DNA from 3 places in the Actinomadura coerulea genome. Region 3 is predicted to be linked to each of the others. Evidence: riboswitches for the same ligand, from Rfam matches in the RefSeq annotation. Region 3 holds a riboswitch; each other region holds the start of a gene.
The links. A riboswitch is a leader RNA that binds a small molecule or an ion and turns the genes downstream of it on or off. The one in region 3 is predicted to bind thiamine pyrophosphate.
Positions count from the first base shown of each region.

Region 1: linked by a shared signal. The riboswitch ahead of thiC (phosphomethylpyrimidine synthase ThiC) and the one ahead of thiO (glycine oxidase ThiO) in region 3 are both predicted to bind thiamine pyrophosphate.
Region 2: linked by a shared signal. The riboswitch ahead of BKA00_RS28370 (purine-cytosine permease family protein) and the one ahead of thiO (glycine oxidase ThiO) in region 3 are both predicted to bind thiamine pyrophosphate.

Region 1 covers NZ_JACHMQ010000001.1:1,875,503-1,878,766, reverse strand. The annotation lists gene BKA00_RS08630 (sensor histidine kinase) at 1-639, opposite strand, end outside; gene BKA00_RS08625 (hypothetical protein) at 858-1,856, shown strand; TPP riboswitch at 1,906-2,019, shown strand; gene thiC (phosphomethylpyrimidine synthase ThiC) at 2,015-3,264, shown strand, end outside.
Region 2 covers NZ_JACHMQ010000001.1:6,135,802-6,139,065, reverse strand. The annotation lists gene BKA00_RS28375 (sensor histidine kinase) at 1-145, opposite strand, end outside; gene BKA00_RS28370 (purine-cytosine permease family protein) at 210-1,556, opposite strand; TPP riboswitch at 1,551-1,667, opposite strand; gene BKA00_RS28365 (rhodanese-like domain-containing protein) at 1,742-2,077, opposite strand; gene BKA00_RS40645 (SSI family serine proteinase inhibitor) at 2,286-2,585, shown strand; gene BKA00_RS28355 (Fpg/Nei family DNA glycosylase) at 2,698-3,264, opposite strand, start outside.
Region 3 covers NZ_JACHMQ010000001.1:658,849-662,112, reverse strand. The annotation lists gene BKA00_RS03120 (helix-turn-helix domain-containing protein) at 1-262, opposite strand, end outside; gene BKA00_RS03115 (NAD(P)/FAD-dependent oxidoreductase) at 321-1,556, opposite strand; TPP riboswitch at 1,646-1,759, shown strand; gene thiO (glycine oxidase ThiO) at 1,749-2,876, shown strand; gene thiS (sulfur carrier protein ThiS) at 2,873-3,073, shown strand; gene BKA00_RS03100 (thiazole synthase) at 3,076-3,264, shown strand, end outside.

The sequences.
Region 1 (3,264 bases), 1.2 Mb from region 3:
GTCCCCGCGCACGAGGTGGGCCGCGGCGCCGGCCCGCACGCCGATCAGGGTGATGCTGTGCGCGAGCAGGTCGTGCAGGTCGCGGGCGATCCGCAGGCGCTCCTCGGCGACCCGCCGGCGCGCCTCCTCCTCCCGCGTGCGCTCGGCCCGCTCGGCCCGCTCGGTGATCGTCGCGAGCCGCGCCCGGTGCACCCGCCACACCTGGACGGCGATGACGACCGACACCACGGCCTCGATGACCGCGATCTGCTCGCGCAGGGATCCGCCGCCCGCCCGCATCGCCATGCCGACCACGCAGACGGCGAGCAGGGACGCGGCGACGCCGAGCACGATCCGCACCCGGCGCCCGAGCACCGCGTAGGCGAACAGCGCGATCACCTCGGCGGGCACCAGCGCGTGGTGCTGGTACTGCGCCAGGTGGTAGGGCAGCACCAGGGCGACCAGCGCCACCAGGCCGGGGGCCGGCCACCGCCGGATCACCGCGAGCGGGACGTGCGCCGCCACCAGCAGCAGGGCGCCGGGCGCGTCCAGCCCCCGCACGCCCGGCCACAGCACGGCGGCCGCGGCCGCCGCTCCCGCCAGCGCCGACGCCGCCAGGGCGTCCTTCACCGTCGCGTCGACCCGGGGCACCCTCAGCACGCGCCCATTCTCCCCCACTCAGGCGATCTTCGCGCGCCGGCCCGCGCCCCGCGCGCACGCCCCGCACGAATGATCCTTCCGGTGGGCCGTGCGCGGCCGGAGGCCCGCCTTATAGTGCTGCATACCCCGTCACGAAGGGCCGACAGTTGTCCGTCCCCCCGCCTGCTGTCCCCCCGCCTGCCGCCCCTCAGCCCCCCTCCTCCCGGCCCGGACTCCGGATGACGCTCGGGGCGCGGGCCTACCGATGGCCGCTCCGCCTCCTGGCCGCCGCGCCGGCGGCCGCCGCGGTCCTCGTGCTCGCGACCCGCACCCGGACGCTCGACCCGGAGAGCGCCCGCCGGACCCTGCTGCTCTGCGGCGGCGGCTGCCTGGTCGCCGCCCTGGCCGCCGTCCTCTGGGCTGCCCGCCTCCACCGGACCCGCCTCGTCGTGACCATCGGCGAGGACGGGGTGACCCTCCGCCGCGGCGGGCGGGAGGCGGCCGTCCCGGCCGGAGCCGTGGAGGCGGTGGGGATCCGGTGGCCCGTCGACGACCCGGTCTGGACGCTCTGGCTCGACCCGGGGCGGGCGCCGGGCGTCGAGGCCGTCGCCGAGGTCGACGGGAGGGCGGTGACCCTGCTCAGGGGCCGATCGCTGCCGTCCGGATGGCTCCCGGCCGTCCGGACCGCGACCGCGGACCGCCTGGGCGCCGCCTGGCGGGTCGTCGACGACGAGGGACGGGAGGTGCCGCCGCCCGCGGCGGGCGCCCTCGGCCGGGCCCGCCACATCGTCGTGGACGGCAGGGGCCGCTACCGCGACCGGCGCGGCGGCGCCGTCCTCGCCGTGGCGTGCCGCCGGCGCGGCGGGCGGACCACCGTGCTGCGCGACCCCCACGCCGCCGTGCTGCTGACGGTCCGGGGCCCGTCCCGGCTGCCGGGCCGCGACCGCGTGCGCGTCCTCGGCGCGGACGGCAGCCCCCTCGGATTCGTGCGCGGCCTGCGCGAGCCGTCCTTCCACACCGCCGGCGGGATCCTCCTCGGCAGCACCCGCGCGACCGGCGACGGCCGCGTCGTCACCGGCGTCGACGGCCGCCGCTCGGCCGCCCTGCGGGCCGGCGGCGACGACGGGTCCCGGGTGGAATTGGAGCGGTCGCCGTCCGCCCCGGACCCCCTCCGGACCCTGGTCCTGGCGCTGCCCGTCGCGCTCCCCGCGCGGGACCTCCGCGCGGGCGCGTTCTAACCCACGGGCGGCGGTTGCGGCAACCGGGGCCGCCCGGGTTAACGTCGTGGCGACAGATCGCGGGGGCCCGGCGAACCGGGCTGAGATAGCGGCTGGGACGGCCGCTGACCGCATGAACCTGACCGGGTAATGCCGGCGTAGGGAGAGATCGAGTCGTCATGACCGAACCTGTGGTTCCAGCTGCCCGCAAGACCTACCTCCAGGGCTCGCGCCCGGACATCCGGGTCCCGATGCGGGAGGTGCCGCTGACCAACGGCGACGTCGTCGTCCTGTACGACACGTCCGGGCCGTACACCGATCCAGAGCAGGAGACCGACGTGCGCGGGGGGCTGCCGCCCCTGCGGGAGACCTGGATCGCCGAGCGCGGCGACACCGCCCCCTACGAGGGGCGGGCGGTACGCCCAGAGGACGACGGGAGGCGGTCGTCGCCCCCCGCCCTCCCCGGCGCCGGCGGCGTGGGCGCCCTGCCGCGGCGGCCGCGGCGCGCCACCGGCGGCGCGGTGACGCAGCGCGCCTACGCGCGGCGCGGGGAGATCACGCCGGAGATGGAGTTCGCCGCGCTGCGCGAGGGCGTGGCGCCGGAGTTCGTCCGGGACGAGCTGGCCGCCGGGCGCGCGGTGCTGCCCGCCAACGTCAACCATCCCGAGATCGAGCCGATGGTCATCGGACGGAACTTCCTCGTCAAGGTCAACGCCAACATCGGCAACTCGGCCGTCGCGTCCTCGATCGAGGACGAGGTCGAGAAGATGACCTGGGCGACCCGCTGGGGCGCCGACACGATCATGGACCTGTCGACGGGCCGCGACATCCACACCACGCGCGAGTGGATCCTGCGCAACTCGCCCGTGCCGGTCGGGACCGTCCCGCTGTACCAGGCGGTCGAGAAGGTCGGCGGCGACCCGGCGGAGCTCACCTACGAGGTCTTCCGCGACACCGTGATCGAGCAGGCGGAGCAGGGCGTGGACTACATGACCGTCCACGCCGGGGTGCTGCTGTCCTACGTGCCGCTGACGGCGCGGCGCAAGACGGGGATCGTGTCGCGGGGCGGGTCGATCATGGCGGCCTGGTGCCTGGCGCACCACGAGGAGAACTTCCTCTACACCCGCTTCGAGGAGCTGTGCGAGATCTTCGCCGCCTACGACGTGACCTGGTCGCTCGGGGACGGCCTGCGCCCCGGCTCCGTCGCGGACGCCAACGACGAGGCCCAGTTCGCCGAGCTGCGCACCCAGGGAGAGCTGACGCGGATCGCGGCGCGGTTCGGCAACCAGGTGATGAACGAGGGGCCCGGCCACGTCCCGATGCACAAGATCAAGGAGAACGTGGACCTGCAGCAGGAGTGGTGCGACGGGGCGCCCTTCTACACGCTCGGCCCGCTGACCACCGACATCGCGCCCGGCTACGACCACAT
Region 2 (3,264 bases), 5.5 Mb from region 3:
CGGCGCTCCAGCCGAACATGCGCTCGGCCGCCGGATTCCACACGGTGACCCGGTGCCGCTGGTCCACGGCTACGATCGCGTCGGCGGCGCTCTCGATGACGGCCCGCGCGATCGGATCGTGCACGTGCTGATACACGTCTGTCATCGTGCCACCGCACTCCGGCATGGCGCCGGGCAACTTGCGCCGAAACTTGCTTTCGACCCAAACCTTACCGTCTGGTAAGCCTGCCGATGAGCAGGGCCGCGACCCCCGCGACCAGGAACGACAGCAGCGAGGCGCTCATCCACGTCTGCGGCGTGAAGTGCAGCGCGTCCCGCACGTCCGACCAGAACGCGGTCCAGCGCGCGACGGTGCCCGGGTTGACGAGCTGGTAGACGACGAACCCGATCGCCCATGCCGCGATCATGCCCCAGCGGGACGGCGCGGTCCGCGAGACGTCCCAGCCGCCCGCCCGGCGGCGGCCGAGGAAGAAGTCGGCGGCGAGGACGCCGAGCATCGGCACGAACACCGATCCGATCAGCGACAGGAAGCCCGCGTAGTCGCCGATGTCCAGGACCAGCGCGAGCACGGTGATGCCGATGCCGAGCGCGACGCTCAGCACCCGGCGGTCGGCCCGGGGGAACAGGTTCTGGATCGACACCGCCGTGGAGTAGGTGTCGGCGAACGACTGGTCGGCCTCCCGCAGCACGAACACGGCGAAGAACACCACGCCCAGCGAGACGCCCAGGAACGGATCAAAGATCTTGCTGGAGTCCCCCGCGACCAGCGCCAGCGCGAGCAGCCCGAGTACGTAGGCGACGATCTGCGTGACGGAGTAGCCGACGGCGGCGGCGCCGAACGCCCCGCGCTCGGTGCGCGCGTGCCGGGTGTAGTCGGCGGCGACCGGGACCCAGGAGATCGACACGGCCAGCGCGGCGTCCGCGCCGAGCCAGAACCCGCCCCACGAGCCCTGCGTCAGGTCGGGCAGCGGCTCCCGCACCAGCTGGACGTAGAAGTACACGAGCGCGATCGCCACCGCGACGGTCACGTAGCGGCGCAGCAACCGTACCGAGCCGAGCGGCCAGACCGTCAGCACGGTCGTGATCGCACCCGCGGCGAGCACGTAGCCCCAGCGCGGGACGCCGTCCCACAGCTCGCGGGCGGCGTCGGCGATGACGATCAGCTCGAACGTCCCCCACCCGACGAGCTGGGCGATGTTGAGGACGGTCGGCGCGTACGACAGCTTCGCGCCGAACAGGCCGCGCAGCAGCACCATCGCGGGCTGGCCGGTGCGCGCGCCGGGCACGGCGGCCAGGCCGAGCATCAGGCCGCCGAGGGCCGTCCCGACGGCCATCGCGACGATGCCCGCCATGATCGAGATCGTCGGCCGGCCGTCGGCGTCCGGCGCGAGGACGGTGTAGGCGCCGGAGAAGGCCAGGAGGCTGACGCCGAGGTTCCCCCAGAAGGCGCTCTGGTCCCAGAACCCGAGGACCTTGGGGGCCGGCTCGTCGAGGGTGAAGGGGACCTCGTCGGGGGCGCGCTCGCCCTGAGGGCGCTTTTCGACGTCGGACGTCACGGGACACACACTCCCTACGCCGGCATTACCCGGACAGGTTCATGCGGTCGGCGACGCCTTGGAGGCCGCCCTCTCAGCCCGGCTGTGGCCCGAGCTCCCGCGGTTATCGGTCAGGCCCGATCGTACAACCGCCCGTCACGCCTCAGAAGAGGGCATCCGGGTCAGATCACACGAAATCCTTCAGATCACGCGACGTACGGCGGACCGTCCCCCGCGCCCTCCATCGGGCGCCCCGCCTCGGCCCACCCGTGCATGCCGTCGCCGACGTTCCTCGCCAGCCACCCCGCCTGGTTCAGCGCGGACGTGACCTGGGCCGACCGTGCCCCGGACCGGCAGATCACGTAGACCTCCCGGTCGCGGGGGATCTCGCCGGCGCGGTCGCCGAGATGGCGCATGGGGATGTGGACCGCCGCGGGCGCGTGGCCCGCGTCCCACTCGTCCTGCTCCCGGACGTCCAGCAGGTAGCCGTCCTGCGGAATGTCCGCGGCGACCACGGCCGGTACGTCTTCCCCGAAATTCATCACACCCCCATGGAACCGCGCGAAGCCCCCCTGCGTCGAATCACGCATGCGGTATCGGACGCTCCTTTTCGCAACGCCCGGGCTGGCCTTGCTCCTGTCCACGGCCGCCTGCGGCGACGAACCGGCAAACGGAAACTCATCCGGAGCGCCTTCGGGCACGACGTCCGTGCAACCGTCCGGCTCGCCGGCGGACACGCTCACCGTGCGGGTGAAGGCCTCCAAGGAGGCGCCCGCCAAGACCTGGCGGCTGACCTGCGACCCGCCCGGCGGCGACCACCCCGAGGCGGTCGGCGCCTGCGCGGCGCTCACCAAGGTCAAGGATCCCTTCGCACCCGTCCCCAAGGACCAGGTGTGCACCCAGATCTACGGCGGTCCGGAGATCGCCACGGTCGAGGGCACCTGGCGGGGCAAGCAGATCGACACCACGTTCACCCGCGATGACGGCTGCCAGCTGAACCGCTGGAGCCAGATCGGCCCGGTCTTCGGCAACGTCCCGAAGGTCCGCTGAGCCCGACCCGTCCCTCGGACGAGCCATCCCCGTTCCGGCTCCGTCCCCGACTCCGAACGCCAGGCCCCCGGCACCCGCCGGGGCCTGGCCCTTCTCACGGCGCCCGCGGCCGCTACTTCAGGAGGCGGGACATGCGGCGGTCGGCGAGCGGCTTGCCGCCCGTCTGGCAGGTGGGGCAGTACTGGAGCGCGGAGTCGGCGAACGACACCTCGCGCACCATGTCCCCACAGACCGGGCATTTCTGGCCCGCGCGCCCGTGCACCCGCAGGCCGGTCTTCTTCTCGCCCTTGAGATCCTGCGCCTCGAGGCCGCGCGAGCGCTCGACCGCGTCCCGCAGCGTGGTGACGATCGCCTCGTGCAGGACGGCGACGTCCTCCTCGGTCAGCGATGACGCGATCTTGAACGGGGACATCCGGGCGACGTGCAGCACCTCGTCGGAGTAGGCGTTGCCGATACCGGCGATCACCTTCTGGTCGCGCAGCAGGCCCTTGATCTGGCTGCGCTTGCCGTTGACGATCCCGGCGAGGGCCGCGGGGGTGAACGACTCGTCCAGCGGGTCGGGGCCGAGGGACGCCACGCCGGGCACGTCGTCCGGGTCGCGGACGACGTAGACGGCGAGGCCCTTCTTGGTGCCGGCCTCGGTGAGGTCGAAGCCCGAGCCGTCGTCCAGGTGCACGCG
Region 3 (3,264 bases):
TCTCGGCGTCGTCGAAGCCGGCGTCCGACAGGAGGGTCAGCGTGCCGGGCAGGCCCTTGATGACCTGGCCGTCCTTGATGAAGGCCGCGGGCACCATCGGCTCCCCGCCCCGGCGCACCGCGAGGATGCGGTGCTCGTGGATGAGCTGCTTGATCCGGTTGGGCTTGATCCCGAGTCTGTCGGCGGTCTCCCGGAGGGTGAGCCACTCGCCGGCCAGGGCGTCGGTGCGGGGGTCCAGTGCGCTGTCAACGGTTGCGTGCATCTGCGTCACGCCCCCTTGCTACCACGCCTTCGGAAGACTCAAACCCGCTGCGCAGCCGTTACGTCCTCTCTGATCGCTCTGCGCGAACAGCCTGCCGCACGGGCACGTCCGGGTCGGCGATCGCCTCCGGGTCCACCGACGTCCCGGCGGCGATCACGCGCCTCGCCTGCACCAGGTCGCGGGGGCGGCCGACGGTGAGGATCGCGTCGAGGCGGTCGCCGGTGAGCCACACCACCGCCCACCTGGGATCGGACGGGTCGCCCCTGCGCACGAGCCGCTCGGACGCCGAGTGGTCGCCCGCGTACTGGACCATGCGCCCGAACTGCTCCGACCAGAAGTACGGGGCGGCGTCGTACACGGCGTCCCGGCCGAGGAGGGCGGCGGCGGCGACCTCGGGGGCGTTCAGGGCGGTGTCCCAGTGCTCGACGAGGAGCCGCCGCCCGTAGCGGTGCGACCACCAGGCGGCGCAGTCGCCGACCGCCACGACGTCCGGGCGCAGGGCGGCCGGTGCCTCCTCGCCCATGTAGGTCCGGAACGAGCCGTCGGTGACGACCCCGCGCTCCAGCAGCAGCCCGGAGCCCTCCAGCCACGACAGGACGGGCCGCACCCCGACGCCGACGACCACCTCGTCGGCGTCGACGTGGCCGCCCCCGGCGAGGACGAGGCCGCCGTCGCGCACCTCCGCGACCTTGACCCCGGTCCGCAGCTCGACGCCGGCCTCGGCGTACCAGGGGGCGGTGAGCGCGCCGACCTCGGGCCCGATCGCGCCCGCCAGCGGGGTGTCGGCCGCCTCCACGACGGTGACCGCGCAGCCCCGGCGGGCCGCGGCGGTGGCGACCTCGGCGCCGATCCAGCCCGCCCCGACGATCACGACGCGGGCGCCCGCGGTGAGCCGGGCGCGCAGGTCGCGGGCCTCGTCGATCGTGCGCAGCACGTGCTGGCGCCCCTCCCCGGGCAGCGTGACCGGGGCGGCGCCGGTCGCGATCACGAGCCCGTCGAAGGGCAGGTCTCCCGCCGTGGACTCCACCGTTCCGCCGCGTCCGGGCTCGTCCAGCCGCAGGCCCGTGGCGCGCTCGCCGAGCAGGAGCTCGCAGCGCAGCGCGTCCCAGTCGGCGTCGACGGTCGTGTCGTCGGACTCGCCCGCGAGGACGGCCTTCGACAGCGGCGGCCGGTCGTAGGGCCGGTGCCGCTCCGCCGACACGAGGGTCAGCGCGCCCTCGTACCCCTTGCTCCGCAGGGCTTCCACGGCGCGCACGCCGGCCAGCCCTCCACCCACGACGATGACCCTGTCCATGAAGGTCACCCTAACGGGGGCCGATCCGGGGATGGACAGGTGTCCAGGCAGTTGCCCGGTTCGCCGAGGTCGTAAGGTGGGGGCAGAACAGCACAGAGCGCGGGAGTCCGGTGCGACCGGGCTGAGAGGGCGGCTGAACGGGCCGCCGACCGCCACGACCTGATCCGGATCATGCCGGCGAAGGGAGCGCGCATGCAGATCGTCATCATCGGCGCCGGGGTGATCGGCCTCGCCACCGCCTGGCGCACCGCCGCCGGCGGCGCCGCCGTCACCCTCGTCGATCCCGCGCCCGCGTCCGGGGCCTCCTCCGTGGCGGCGGGCATGCTCACCCCGGTCAGCGAGCTGACCTACGGCGAGGAGCCGCTGCTGCGGCTCGGCCTCGCCTCCCGCGACCGGTACGGCGCGTTCGTCGCCGAGCTGGAGGAGCTGACCGGCCTGGAGACCGGCTACCGCACCGACGGGATCATCGAGGTCGCGTTCGACTCCGACGACCTGCGGCACCTGGACGACCTGCGCCGCTTCCAGGAGAGCCTGGGCATCCCCGTCGAGGCGCTCACCGGCCGCGAGTGCCGGCGGCTGGAGCCGATGCTCGCGCCCGGCGTGCGCGGCGGCCTGCTCGCCCCCGAGGACGGCTCGGTCGACCCCCGCAGGCTCGCCCCGGCGCTGCTGGCGGCGGGCGAGCGGCTGGGGGTCCGGCTCGTCCGGCGGCGGGCCGAGCGGATCGTCGTCGAGAACGACGCCGCCGCCGGCGTGGGCCTGGACGACGGCACCGTGATCCGCGCGGACCGGGTGCTGCTGGCCGCCGGACCGTGGTCGGGCGACCTCGGCGGCCTGCCTCCCGGGACCGTTCCACCCGTCCGCCCGGTCAAGGGCCAGGTGATCCGGCTGCGCACCCGCACGCCGTTCCTGCGGCGGCCGGCCCGCGGCCTCGTCCGGGGATCGTCGGTGTACCTGGTGCCGCGCGCCGACGGGGAGATCGTCCTCGGCGCCACGCAGGAGGAGCTGGGCTTCGACACCCGGGTCACCGCCGGCGGGCTGTGGGAGCTGCTGCGCGACGCCCGCGAGCTGCTGCCCGGCATCACCGAGCTGGAGTTCGCCGAGGTCACCGCCGGACTGCGGCCCGGCTCGCCCGACAACGCGCCCGTGATGGGCCCGACCGCGCTGCCCGGGCTGCTGGTGGGCACCGGGCACTTCCGCAACGGCGTCCTGCTCACGCCGGTGAGCGCCGACATCCTGTCCGCGATGCTGCTGGACGGGCCCGTCCCCGAGGTCGCCGGGCCGTTCGCCCCCGACCGCTTCTCCCCCGAGGTGAGCGCATGAAGGTGATCGTCAACGGTGAGCCGCGGGAGCTGCCCGACGGCGCGAGCGTGGCCGAGGTCGTCGCGTCCGTCACCGCGGCCGCGACGGGCGTGGCGGCGGCGCTGAACGACGAGGTCGTCCGGCGCGCGGAGTGGGAGGCCACGCGCCTGCGGGACGCCGACCGCGTCGAGGTGCTGACCGCGGTCCAGGGAGGATGAGGATGAGCGACACCGACGGGCTGGTCATCGCGGGCGAGGAGCTGGGCTCGCGGCTGATCATGGGAACGGGCGGGGCGCCGAGCATGGCGGTGCTGCGCGAGGCGCTGACCGCGTCCGGGACGGCGCTCACCACGGTCGCGATGCGCAGGGTGGACCCGTCCGCGCGCGGCTCGGTGCTGGACGTGCTGACC